One region of the Methylobacterium sp. EM32 genome, then DNA from elsewhere that is predicted to be linked to it. Evidence: predicted binding sites of a transcription regulator. Region 1 holds the regulator's gene; each other region holds the start of a gene.

Region 1 (4,399 bases):
CCGGCACCTACCTCGCCGAGTACGGCCGCACCTCGAAGCTCGCCGACCTGATCCGCTTCCTCAACGACATCCTGCTCTCGGCGCCCTCGATCCTGATCGGCCTGTTCGTCTACACCCTGATGGTGCGGCCGATGGGCGGCTATTCGGGCTGGGCCGGCGGCGTGGCGCTCGCCATCATCGCCACGCCGGTGATCGTGCGCACCACCGAGGACATGCTGCGCCTGGTGCCCGGCACCCTGCGCGAGGCCGGCGTCGCCCTGGGCGCACCGACCTCGATCGTCATTCGCAGCGTCACCTGGCGGGCGGCGCAGTCGGGCATCGTCACCGGCGTCCTGCTGGCGCTGGCCCGCATCGCCGGCGAGACCGCGCCGCTGCTCTTCACCGCGCTCAACAACAATTCCTGGTTCAGCCCGAACCTGATGGGCGGCGTCGCGAACCTGCCGGTGATGATCTACCAGTTCGCCCTCTCGCCCTACGAGAACTGGCGCCAGATGGCCTGGGCCGGCGCGCTCCTCATCACCGTCACCATCCTGGGCCTGTCGATCGTGGCCCGCCTCGTCCTGAGCGGCCCGAAGGGGCGCTGACCGTACACCCTGCTTGGAGACAACCCGATGAGCGCCACCGCCACCGCCGTGCCGGTCGTGGGCCAGAGCACGGCCGACGAGTCCGCCCAGGTCCGCCTCGCCGTCAAGGACCTCAACTTCTACTACGGCGACTTCAAGGGGTTGAAGAACATCAACCTCAACTTCCTCGACCGCCAGGTCACGGCGCTGATCGGGCCGTCGGGCTGCGGCAAGTCCACCCTGCTGCGCACCTTCAACCGGATCTACAGCCTCTATCCCGAGCAGCGCGCCGAGGGGCAGATCCTGCTCGACGGCCGCAACATCCTGGACCCGTCGATCGACCTCAACGAGCTGCGCGCCCGGGTCGGCATGGTGTTCCAGAAGCCGACCCCGTTCCCGATGTCGATCTACGACAACATCGCGTTCGGCATCCGGCTCTACGAGCGCCTCGGCAAGGCCGACCTCGACGTCCGCGTCGAGGAGGCCCTACGCAAGGGCGCGCTGTGGGACGAGGTGAAGGACAAGCTCAAGCAGTCCGGCATGGGCCTGTCCGGCGGCCAGCAGCAGCGCCTGTGCATCGCCCGCACCGTGGCGCAGCGCCCGGAGGTGATCCTGTTCGACGAGCCGACCTCGGCCCTCGATCCGATCTCGACCGGCCGCATCGAGGAGCTGATCGAGCAGCTGCGCGGCGAATTCACCATCGCCATCGTCACCCACAACATGCAGCAGGCGGCGCGCATCTCGCAGTTCACCGCCTTCATGTATCTCGGCGAGCTGATCGAGTTCGGGCCGACCAACCGGCTGTTCATGAACCCGTCGAAGCGCCAGACCCAGGACTACATCACCGGCCGGTTCGGCTGAGGCTCCCGGACTCATCCCGCCGGCCCGGGACCTGCCGGGCCGGCGCGTCACACACTCCACCTCATCGCGGGGAGTCAGCCCTCATGTCGAACCACATCGTCACCTCCTACGACCAGGAGCTGCAGAACCTGCGGCGCAGCATCGCCGAGATGGGCGGCATCGCCGAGAAGATGGTCGCCGATTCCGGCCAGGCGCTCCTGCGCCGCGACACCGCCCTCGCCCAGAGCGTCATCGCCGTCGACCAGCGCCTCGACGGGCTGCAGCGTGAGATCGAGGAGAAGGCCATCCTCCTCATCGCCAAGCGCCAGCCGATGGCGGTCGACCTGCGCGAGACGATCTCGGCGATCCGCGTCTCGGGCGACCTCGAGCGCATCGGCGACCTGGCCAAAAACGTCGCCAAGCGCGTCGTCGCCATCGCCGACCAGGTCCAGCTGCAGAAGATCGTCGTCGGCGTTGAGCACATGAACGAGCTGGTCCAGGGCCAGCTCAAGGACGTGCTCGACGCCTACGCCACCCAGGACACCGTCGTCGCCCTCGACGTCTGGGCCCGGGACGGCGGCATCGACGCGCTCTACACCTCGCTGTTCCGCGAGCTCCTGACCTACATGATGGAGGATCCGCGCAACATCACGTTCTGCACGCACCTCCTGTTCTGCGCCAAGAACGTCGAGCGCATCGGCGACCACACCACCAACATCGCCGAGACCATCCACTACCTCGCCACCGGGGAGACGCTGCCGACCGATCGTCCCAAGAACGACCGTTCGAGCTTCGCCACCCTCGATCCCCAGCCGGAGGCCTGATGGCTCGCAGGCTCGCCGGGCGTGACGCCCGGCGGGCCTCCGCCGCCGGACCTCACCCGAAGTGCCCCGCATGAGTACCCGCATCCTGATCGTCGAGGACGAGGAGGCGCTGACCCTCCTCCTGCGCTACAACCTCGAGGCCGAGGGCTTCGAGGTCGACGCCGTCGCCCGGGGCGACGAGGCGGATATCCGCCTGCGCGAGCAGGTCCCCGACCTCGTCCTCCTCGACTGGATGATGCCCGGCCTCTCCGGCATCGAGCTCTGCCGGCGCATCCGCGCCCGCCGCGAAACCGAGCGGCTGCCGGTGATCATGCTCACCGCCCGGGGCGAGGAGGGCGACCGGGTGCGGGGGCTCGCCACCGGCGCCGACGATTACATCGTCAAGCCGTTCTCGGTGCCGGAGCTGCTGGCGCGGGTCCGCGCGCTGCTGCGCCGCTCCAAGCCCGCCCACGTCGCCGACCTGCTGGTCGCCGGCGACATCGAGCTCGACCGGGTCAGCCACCGCGTCCGCCGCGACGGCCGCGAGCTGCATCTCGGCCCGACCGAGTTCAAGCTGCTCGAGTTCCTGATGCAGAGCCCCGGCCGGGTCTTCTCCCGCGAGCAACTCCTCGACGGCGTCTGGGGCCACGACGTCTACATCGACGAGCGCACGGTCGACGTGCATATCGGCCGCCTGCGCAAGGCGATCAACCGCGCCCGCGACGCTGATCCGATCCGCACCGTGCGCGGCTCCGGCTACTCGTTCGACGAGATGTTCGCGCCGGAGCCGTGAGGCTGGGTCCTCACGGCGGGCAGAAGAGTTCGGCTGTCGGTTACTCCGCCCTCCGCGTCATTCCGGGGCCGCGCAGCGGAGCCCGGAATGACGCGGTGGATGTCAGGGCGTCGAGAAACCCAGAAAAGCCTGCTTCCGCCAAATCCCGACTTCCCGCAGATTGCCGCCGGACAGGATTCGTTAGGATTCGAGCGATATCGTCGAACTGTCGGAAGGGATCGGCGCGGAAGCGGCGCGACGCCGCCTCCGGGATCGTTCATCCGGATACGGGCCTTTAGCGGAACCCGACGACCTTGCGGTCGCGCTTGCGCTCGGCGGCAGGCTGGTAGGCGATGCGGCTGTGATGGGTGCAGTAGGGCAGGCCGGTGATGGCGCGGTCGCCGCAGAAGCGGAAATCGGGCGTCGACGGGTCGCCCATGGGCCAGCGGCACATGAATTCCCGCAGCTCCATGATGGTGACGCGGACGCTCTCCGGCAGCGCGGTGGTGTCGGTGGGGGATGCGGCCTGATACAGCGCGAGCGCCGGCGGCGCAGGGGCCAGCACCGACGGGGTCTCGCCGGTCGCAGCCGCGGATTCGCCCTCGCCCCGCGGACGGCGGCCACCGGTCGGCGCGGTGCCGTTGCCCTTCAGGATGCGCCCGGCCAAGCCGAGGCGGTGGACCTTGCCGATGACGGCGTTGCGGGAGACGCCACCGATCTCGGCGGCGATCTGGCTGGCGCTGCGGCCGTCGCTCCACAGCCGCTTGAGAAGCTCGACGCGTTCCTTCGTCCAGCTCGGACCCGCATCCATCATCGCCGCCTCCAATCCCCCGACATCACCCATGGAATCGGCACGCAGCCGCGAGCGGCACGCCGTTCGGCCGCGCGGTGACTCCGTCCGATCCTGCTGGTGATCGCCGCCACGCCTGGAGCGGTGGCGACGGGGGTGAACCTACAGGACGGGCTAACACCCGCGCAAGAGTCCGCCCCCCGCCGAGTCGGTTTTTCCCCGCGGCCGGCCGGCGGTCCGGACCCGGCCGGGTCGCGCTGCCGGTGCCGCGCGCGGCGCGGCCGTGCCGGATCGCGCCCGGAAATCATCGTTTTTTGTCAAAGGGTTGTCGGATCGCCCCGGAGGGTCCGTGATACTGGGTCGCCGCATGATCGCAGGTTGCGCTGCCGTAACGGTCCCCGACAGCCGGGGGTTGTCCCGCCGGTCTTCGGCAAGCGTGGCCGCGCTGCCACGCCCCCCTGTTCGGCAAGCGTGGCCGCAGCGCCACGCCCCCTGTTCGGCAAGCGTGGCCGCACTGCCACGCACCGGGCCGGCCGGCCGGCGATCGCCGGCGCCCGGAACGTTGCCGGGGGCCGGGGTGGGGCCTATCTTGAGAGGACCAACAGGGCCGACGCCAGCGCCGACGGCCGCC
Region 2 (4,399 bases), on a different contig from region 1:
CAGGGCACGCTGTTCGACGCGATCCTCGGCACGCCGCGGCGCCGGCGCGAGGAGCGCGAGGCGCGGGCCCGCGCCATGGCGATCCTCGATTTCGTGGGCCTCGGGCCGCTGGCCCAGGTCGAGGCGCGCAACCTTCCTTATGGCAAGCAGCGCCTCCTCGAGATCGGCCGGGCGCTGGCGCTCGACCCGGTGCTGCTGCTCCTCGACGAGCCGGCCGCCGGCCTCACCGCGCCCGACATCGCCGAACTCACGCTCATCATCCGCAAGATCCGCGACGCCGGCATCACGGTGATCCTGATCGAGCACCACATGGACGTGGTGATGGGCCTGTGCGACCGCGTCAGCGTGCTCGATTTCGGCCACAAGATCGCGGAGGGCGGCGCCCGCGAGGTCCAATCCGACCCCAAGGTCATCGAAGCCTATCTCGGCAGCCCGGTTGCCGACGCCGCGGAGTAGAGAGATGCTCGACGTCAGCGGCCTGTCGGCCGGCTACGGCCAGATCGAGGTTCTGCACGGCCTCACCTTCACGGTGCCGAAGGGCCAGGTCGTCACCCTGATCGGCTCCAACGGCGCCGGCAAGACCACCACCATGCGGGCGCTCTCCGGGATGATCCGGCCGCGCGCCGGCTCGATCAAGCTCAACGGGCGTGAGATCGGCGGCCTCGACAGCCACGACGTCGCCCGCACCGGCCTCGCCCACTCGCCCGAGGGGAGGCGCGTCTTCCCGACCCTCTCGGTCGAGGACAACCTGACCCTCGGCGCCTTCCCGCGCCTCACCGGCTCGCGGCCGAAGGGCGACGTCAATGCCGACCGCGAGCGGGCCTACACCCTCTTCCCGCGGCTGAAGGAGCGCCGGACGCAGCTCGCCGGCACACTGTCGGGCGGCGAGCAGCAGATGCTCGCCATGGGTCGCGCCCTGATGCTGCGACCGGAGATCCTGCTCCTCGACGAGCCGTCGATGGGCCTCGCCCCGAAGCTGGTGGAGGAGGTCTTCCGCATCATCCGCCGGCTGAAGGAGGAGCAGGTGACGATGCTGCTCGTCGAGCAATTCGCCATGGCGGCGCTCGGCGTCGCCGACCACGCCTACGTCTTGGAGAACGGCCGCATCCGCTTCCAGGGCCCGGCGGCGCAGCTGCGCAACGACCCGCAGGTGCGGGCGGCGTATCTGGGTGGCGGTCACTGACGCCTCCGAGCCGGCGGGGCGACGTGGCGTCACCGCCGGTTCATCGCTCAGTGCCTAATCTCCCGCCGGATACGGAATCGGGAGAAGAGCCGTGAAGTCGTTGCTTGCCGCCGCTGTGTTGCTCAGTATCGCAGGCGCGTCGCAGGCCTGGGCCCTGGGCAACCCCGCCTCGGCCTACTGCATCTCCGTCGGCGGGCGCCTGGAGATCCGGAAGGGTCCGCAGGGTGAGGCCGGCTACTGCCACCTGCCCGACGGGCAGGTCGTCGAGGAGTGGCAGCTGTTTCGTGAGGCGAACAAGGCGAAGCCTTGAGAGCCTATGCGTCCTGCCGAAAAGGGTTGGTTTTCCCTCCGCGTCATTCCGGGGCCGCGCAGCGGAGCCCGGAATCCAGAAACTCAGGTCGTCCAAGATAAGGCGGCACGCGCTTCGCTTCGTCCTGCATCTCCGGCGGTTCTGGATTCCGGGCTCCGCTGCGCGGCCCCGGAATGACCCTGTGGATATCGATTCTGCAGCGGTTAATTCGTCAAAGCAGTACGGCAAAGCAAAGTAATGCTCGCCGAGCACCCCGCACCCCTCCCGGGATGCGGGGTACGGCCAGTCACTTCGCCTTCAAAAACTCCCCCACCTCCAGCAGCACGAACTCGTTGTCGTCCACCTTGTGCGGGTCGCGGCTCGCCGAGAACGGCAGGTTGTTGTCGTTGCCGACGATGATGTGGGTGTCGTCGACCTTGTCGACGTTCTCGATCGTGAAGAACGGGAAGGCGAGCGCGCCGTCGGTCAGCGGCTTGCGCGCCGTCTTGCCCGGGTCGGCGATGCGCATCAGGTCGATGGAACCGATCTTGCGCACCGGGCCGCCCTGGTTGGCATCGGTCATCTCGATCTTGAAGACGCGCTTGAACTTGGCCGGCACCGAGAAGCAATCCGGCCCCTTCTGGCTGGCCGGGCAGGCCCGGTCGGCGGTCCCCTCGCCGTCGTCGCGCTCGATGATGAGACCCGTGGTGGCGTCGATCAGGTTGAAGTCGCCGATGGCGTGGCCGGCCTGCTCCAGCGGGTAGAGCCACGAGCGGCCGGTCCAGGTCTCCGCCTTGGTGTCGAATTCGAGGATGCGCAGGACCTCGCGTCCGTCGCGGGTCTCGAACGCCTTCGCCTCGGCGTCCCAGAGCGGGCCTTCGAGCAGGGCGTAGAGCCGGCTGCCGTCGGGCGAGGCGGCCATGCCCTCGAAGCCCTTGGAGCGGCGGGCGTTGAACGCCACCGCGCCGCCGGGTATCGCTGGGGTCGTCACCGCCGGGTTGTCAGGGGAGCGGACGGGCTTGCCCGAGGCCAGTGTCTCGACCACTGCCTCGACCTTGCCGGTGCGGTCGGCCTTGATCAGGAATGGGCCGAACTCGTCGCCGATCCAGATCCGGTCGCCGACGAACTGGAAGCTCTCGGGGTCGAAGTCGCTGCCGGTGAGGTAGCGGCTCTCGGTCGCCTCGTTGGCGATGCGGAACGGTACCTTCCTGTCCGGATCGCGCAGGAAGACCGTCTCCAGCCGCGCGACGCCGCCCGTCGCGAAGTCGATCCGGTAATGGTTGAGATAAAGCATCGCGTCGGGCGAATTCGCCTTGGTGCCGAAGCCGTTGTCGGTCAGCACCCAGTAGGTGCCGTCCGGCATGTGCTTGATGCCGGAATGGCCCTGGAGCGGCTGGCCCTTGAGCGGCAGCTTGAGGCTGGTAGCGCGGCCCATCGACTGCACCTCGACGGTGCCCACCGCCTCGACCCGCCGGCCGGTGGTGAACTTGCCCGGCGTGGCGAGGTCCTTCGGTGCGTCCTCAGGGAGCGGCAGGGTGCTCTCCGCCGGCAGGACGGCGTGGCCGGCGAGCGTTGCCTGGAAGGTCTGGGACGCTTGAGGCGCCTGGGCAAGGGCGGCGGGCGCGGCCGACAGCAGGAGCGTGAGGGCGAGCAGGGAACGGCGCGGCATAGAATCCTCGCGGAGATGAGCGCGGCTGTTCTGGCGCATCACCCATGTCAGCGAAGTGACGACATCGTCGTTTCCGCGGGATCCGTGCCCCGGTGGAGGCCTCAGCCGTGATGCGGCTCGCCCGGGGCCGGCATCTGTCTGGCGCCGCGATCGAGGGCGGTGCGGATCCGGTCGGCGAGCTCCGCCTTGCGGTAGGGCTTGCCGAGCACGTCCATGGTCGGGGTCGCGGGGCCGTCCGCCACCAGGTCCTCGTTGTAGCCGGTGGTCAGCAGCACCGGCAGGTCCGGCCGCATCGTCTTGGCCCGGTCGGCCAGGATCAGGCCGTTGACGCCGCCCGGCATCACGATGTCGGAGAACAGGAGGTCGATCCGCGTCTCCCGCTCCAGGATCTCCAGCGCCTCCTCGCCGTCGCGGGCGGCGAGCACCTGGTAGCCGAGGCTCTCGAGGTATTCGCGGGCGAGCGCCCGCACGTCGTCGCTGTCCTCGACCACCAGCACGGTCTCGTCGCCGCGCCGCAGCACCGCCTTGCGCTCGGTAGGCTCCTCCGTAGCCACCGCGCCCGGGCCGGCCGGAAACAGCATCGTGATGGTGGTGCCCCCCGCCGTCGCCCCGCTCTTCGGCCGGCTGTCGATCTCCAGCCGCCCGCGCGACTGCTGCACGAAGCCATGCGCCATCGCGAGGCCGAGGCCGGTGCCCTTGCCGGGGCCCTTGGTCGAGAAGAACGGCTCGGTCGCCCGCTCGGCGACGTGGGGCGGCATCCCCTCTCCCTCGTCGCGCACCCGGAGCGCCACGTAGTCGCCCGGCGGCAGGGCGCGAGCCTTCCCGTTTCCGTTGAAGTGGACCGAGGCGGTCGAGATCGTCACCGTGCCGCCCGCCGGCATCGCGTCGCGGGCGTTGATGAGCACGTTGAGCAGCGCCATCTCGAGGTTGGTGCGGTCGATCGTGACCGCCGGCAGCCGCGGCGTCAGGTCGAGGCGCACGGAGACGGTGCTGCCGAGCGTGCTCTCCGCCACCTCCGCGAAGGCGAGAACCAGGGCGTTGAGGTTGAGCGAGCGCGGCTCCAGCCGCGCCTTGCGGGCAAAGGACAGGAGCTGCTTCGTCAGCTTCGCCCCCCGCTCCGCCGCGCCGGCGGCGTTGGCGAGCTGGCGCTGGGCCCGCTCGCTCGTCACGGAGTTGCGCGCCAGTTCGAGGTTGCCGGAGACGACCTGGAGCAGGTTGTTAAAGTCGTGGGCGAGGCCGGCGGTGAGCTGGCCGATCG
Region 3 (4,399 bases), on a different contig from region 1:
ATCTGTGCGGCGCGCCGATCGTGATGTCGCTCCTCATCAACGCCCCGGAGGCCGAGCGGCGGGACCTGCCGCGGCGGGTCGCGTTCCTCACCGCGGCGGCGCCGCCGCCCGAGGCCGTGCTCGCCGGCATGGCCGAGGCCGGGTTCGACGTCACCCACGTCTACGGGCTGACCGAGACCTACGGCCCGGCGGTGGTGAACGAGTGGCACGCCGACTGGGACGCCTTGGGCAAGGACGAGCAGGCCGCCCGCAAGGCGCGCCAGGGCGTGCGCTACCCCCCGCTCGAAGCGCTCGACGTGCTCGATCCCGAGACGATGCAGCCGGTCCCGGCCGACGGCGAGACGCTCGGCGAGGTGATGTTCCGCGGCAACGTGGTGATGCGCGGCTACCTCAAGAACCCGACGGCGACCGAAGCCGCCTTCCGCGGCGGCTGGTTCCACTCCGGCGATCTCGGGGTGAAGCACCCGGACGGCTACATCCAGCTCAAGGACCGCTCGAAGGACATCATCATCTCAGGCGGCGAGAACATCTCGTCGATCGAGGTGGAGGAGGCCCTGTTCAAGCACCCGGCGGTGGCGGCCGCGGCGGTGGTGGCCAAGCCCGACGAGAAATGGGGCGAGACGCCGTGCGCCTTCGTCGAGCTGAAGGGCTCCGAGATGGTCTCGGCCGAGGAGCTGATCGGCTGGTGCCGTCAGTCGCTCGCCGGCTTCAAGGTGCCCCGCCACGTGGTCTTCACGGAATTGCCGAAGACCTCGACCGGCAAGGTGCAGAAATTCGTGCTGCGGGAGATGGCGAAGGCGTTGTGACGGGCGCCCCGTCAACGGGGCTGCGGGGCCTGCCGGCCGGGGGCTCGCCCTCGGGGGCCCCGCCGCTCACTCTGTCGTACCTTCAGGTCGTATCTGAAAGGATGTCGCCCGAAGGATCGTGCCTCTGGGGCAGGGGCCGCCGCGCCGAACGCTGGCGCGGCGGCACGAAGGGCGTTTTCTGGGCTAGTGCATCACGCGGGTGGAGGTCGTCCGCAGACGACTGATCTCATCCTTCAAGTGAAGCTTTTTCCGCTTGAGCTCTACAATTCGCAAGTCGTCGGTGGAGAGGTGGGTGATTGCGTCCTGAATCTCGCGCTCCAGGGCTTCGTGCTTACGCTCGAGCTCGGTGAGATGCATGTGCAGCGACATCAGCCATTGCCTCCTGTCATGTAGGTGACACACGCAGCCTGCCACAGCCCGCGGCCGATGTCGAAGGGATTTGATGCTGCACCTGCGTAATGCGCGTGGGGACGGCAGGCCCTCGGAGGGGCTGCACAACCCCGCCCGTGCCCTTGCCGGAGGCTGGAGCGTGGTCCATTCTCCGCTCATACTTCCAGGGCTTGGGGCGGCGATGGCGTTCGAGTTGAGTGCGGAATCGACGGCGGAGTACGAGAGCGAGCTGGCGCGTCTGAAGGAGGAGCATCGCGACCTCGACGACGCGATCGAGGCCCTGTCGGGGGTGATGGCCGGCGACCGGCTGCAGCTCCAGCGCCTCAAGAAGCGCAAGCTGTCCTTGCGCGACCGCATCACCTTCCTGGAGGACCAGCTCACCCCGGACATCATCGCCTGACGGACGCAGGCGAGCGTTCGCGCGCTGCTTGCGTGAAGGCAAGCGCGCCGCTACTGCACAATGACCGGCTGCGGCCCGCTCGCGGCTAGCAGCGCTTTCTAGAGGATGCGCTTGACGATGGCGGCAGCGCCCCCCGTCGCGGTGATCATGGGCAGCCAGTCCGACTGGGCCACGATGCGCCACGCCGCCGAGACCCTCGACGCGCTCGGCATTCCGTACGAGGCCCGCATCGTCTCGGCCCACCGCACCCCGGACCGCCTGGTCGCCTTCGCCAAGGGCGCCAAGGCCGCTGGATTCCGGGTGGTGATCGCCGGCGCCGGCGGCGCGGCCCACCTCCCCGGCATGGCCGCCGCGATGACGCCGCTGCCGGTCTTCGGCGTGCCGGTCGAGTCGAAGGCGCTGTCGGGCCAGGACAGCCTCCTGTCGATCGTGCAGATGCCGGCCGGCATCCCGGTCGGCACGCTCGCCATCGGCCGGGCCGGCGCCGTCAACGCGGCCTTGCTGGCCGCCGCCGTCCTGGCGCTCACCGACGACGATCTGGCCCATCGCCTCGACGCCTGGCGCGCCCGCCAGAGCGCGGCGGTCGCCGAGCACCCGGACACGAGCGCCCCGTGAGCACCACGACCCTCATCGCCCCAGGCGCGACCATCGGGATCATCGGCGGCGGCCAGCTCGGCCGCATGATCGCGGTCGCGGCGGCGCAGTACGGGCTGAAATGCCATGTCTACTGCCCCGATCCCGACAGCCCGGCCTTCGAGGTGGCGGGCCGACGCACGGTCGCGGCGTATGACGACGCGGCGGCGCTCCAGGCCTTCGCCGAATCCGTCGACGTGGTGACCTACGAGTTCGAGAACATCCCGAGCAAGACGGCCGAGATCCTGGCCGCCCGCCGGCCGCTGCATCCGAGCGCCTCGGCGTTGGCGACGACGCAGGACCGGCTGACCGAGAAGAGCTTCGTCGCCGGTCTCGGCATCCCGGTGGCCCCGTTCCGGGCGGTCGACGACGCGGCGGGCCTCGCCCAAGCCGTGCGGGAGATCGGCCTGCCGGCGGTGCTGAAGACCCGGCGCTTCGGCTATGACGGCAAGGGGCAGGTGATGCTGCGCGACGCCGTCTCCGATCCGGCCGCCGTGATGGCGTCCTTACGCGATCAGCCCTGCATCCTCGAGGGTTTCGTCGCCTTCGAGGCCGAGCTGTCGGTGGTGGCCGCCCGCAACGCGGAAGGCGGCTTCTCGGCCTTCAGCCCCTGCGCCAACGAGCACCGTCACCACATCCTCGCCCGCACGGTCGTGCCGGCTCCCGGCATGGCGCCGGAGACCGCCGTCGAGGCGATCGCGATCGCCCGCACCATCGCGGACGCGCTCGATTATGTCGGCGTGCTGGCGGTCGAGATGTTCCTGGTGCGCGGGGCGGATTGCCGCGCGAGCGTGGTGGTCAACGAGATCGCCCCGCGGGTGCACAATTCCGGCCACTGGACCATCGAGGGGGCCGAGACCTCGCAATTCGCCCAGCACGTCCGGGCGATCTGCGGCTGGCCGCTCGGCAGCGCGGCGCTGACCGGCACGTCGGTCGAGATGCTGAACCTGATCGGCGACCAAGCCGACGACTGGACCCGGATCCTCGCCGAGGCAGGCAGCCACCTCCACCTCTACGGCAAGGGCGAGGCTCGCCCCGGCCGCAAGATGGGCCACCTCACCCGGGTCACGACCGGCGCCTGAGGGCCCGGACTGCGGCCTTGCGGCCACACCCGCGCCAGCACGGGCCCCTCCCCTGCCCTTGCGGCGCCGGGAGGCCACACCTTCGCCACATCGGCCCGCACAAGCGTCGGGGGCGCATCGCTTTAAGCCGGCGTTCACCCCGATCCGGAATGGTCGTCCGGCACCGGGACCGCGGTTTTTGGCGGCGCGTGCGTGCGAATGGCGAAGGTGCGCGGCGCGACGGGATGCGCCGCCCCGGGGGAGCGGGCGATGAACAACGTGATCGGCTTGAGCCGCGTGACACCGGCGGCCCGTGTGCTGGGGGCGACCGTGCTGACCGCGCTGGCGCTCGCCGGCTGCGACACCGTCAGCCGCGCCACCGCGACGCGGCAATTCGCGGTGGTCGAGGCCGACAAGTCCGGCGCGACCGAGGTCAACATCGCCTCGCTGTCGGACGTGATCCAGCGCAACCCGAGCGACGCGGCCGCCTACAACACCCGCGGCGCGGCCTATGCCCGGGCGGGCAACTTCGATTCGGCGATCGCCGACTTCACCAAGGCGATCCAGCTCGACCCGAACTCGGCCTCGGCCTACGGCAACCGGGCGCTGGCCTACCGCCAGTCGGGCCGCAACGACGCGGCGCTCCAGGACTTCTCCAAGGCGATCAACGCCGACCCGAACTACACCGCCGCCTATATCGGCCGGGCCAACCTGCAGCGCGCGCAAGGGAACTTCGAGGCCGCCTACAGCGACCTCAGCCAGGCGATCCGCCTGACCCCGGAATCGGCCGAGGCCTACCACGCCCGCGGCTTGGTGCGGCAGGCGCAAGGGCAGCACCGCGCCGCGATCGGCGACTTCGACGCTGCCATCGACCGCAACCCCTTCGTGGCCGCGCCCTACGCCGCCCGCGGCCAGAGCCTGATCGCGACGAACCAGTACGACAAGGCGATCGAGGACTACAACGCGGCGCTGAACGTCAACAACAAGGACGCGGATTCCTGGGCCTACCGGGGTCTCGCCTACGAGAAGACCAACCGCCGCCAGGAGGCGACGGAGAGCTACCAGCGCGCCATCGCCATCGACCAGGGCAACCAGGTCGCCAAGCAGGG

What was found. The regulator PhoB, encoded in region 1, activates phosphate uptake and scavenging genes when phosphate is short. The targets are predictions, from matches to a motif close to TGTCATNNANCTGTCAT.
Region 2: a site for PhoB is predicted at 3,186-3,202, ahead of ABZT49_RS26790 (esterase-like activity of phytase family protein). Genes of this name have one in related genera too.
Region 3: a site for PhoB is predicted at 1,190-1,206, ahead of ABZT49_RS27820 (DUF465 domain-containing protein). Genes of this name have one in related genera too.

Annotation. Positions count from the first base shown of each region.
Region 1 covers NZ_JBEXZS010000005.1:23,150-27,548, reverse strand. Annotated here, with positions in the region: gene pstA (phosphate ABC transporter permease PstA) at 1-584, shown strand, start outside; gene pstB (phosphate ABC transporter ATP-binding protein PstB) at 612-1,424, shown strand; gene phoU (phosphate signaling complex protein PhoU) at 1,508-2,227, shown strand; gene phoB (phosphate regulon transcriptional regulator PhoB) at 2,298-2,999, shown strand; gene ABZT49_RS01100 (GcrA family cell cycle regulator) at 3,274-3,792, opposite strand.
Region 2 covers NZ_JBEXZS010000201.1:12,135-16,533, forward strand. Annotated here, with positions in the region: gene ABZT49_RS26775 (branched-chain amino acid ABC transporter ATP-binding protein/permease) at 1-456, shown strand, start outside; gene ABZT49_RS26780 (ABC transporter ATP-binding protein) at 461-1,183, shown strand; gene ABZT49_RS26785 (DUF333 domain-containing protein) at 1,275-1,493, shown strand; gene ABZT49_RS26790 (esterase-like activity of phytase family protein) at 1,780-3,141, opposite strand; gene ABZT49_RS26795 (histidine kinase famiy protein) at 3,243-4,399, opposite strand, start outside.
Region 3 covers NZ_JBEXZS010000214.1:21,547-25,945, forward strand. Annotated here, with positions in the region: gene ABZT49_RS27815 (acyl-CoA synthetase) at 1-806, shown strand, start outside; gene ABZT49_RS27820 (DUF465 domain-containing protein) at 990-1,175, opposite strand; gene ABZT49_RS27825 (DUF465 domain-containing protein) at 1,378-1,596, shown strand; gene purE (5-(carboxyamino)imidazole ribonucleotide mutase) at 1,714-2,211, shown strand; gene ABZT49_RS27835 (5-(carboxyamino)imidazole ribonucleotide synthase) at 2,208-3,311, shown strand; gene ABZT49_RS27840 (tetratricopeptide repeat protein) at 3,561-4,399, shown strand, end outside.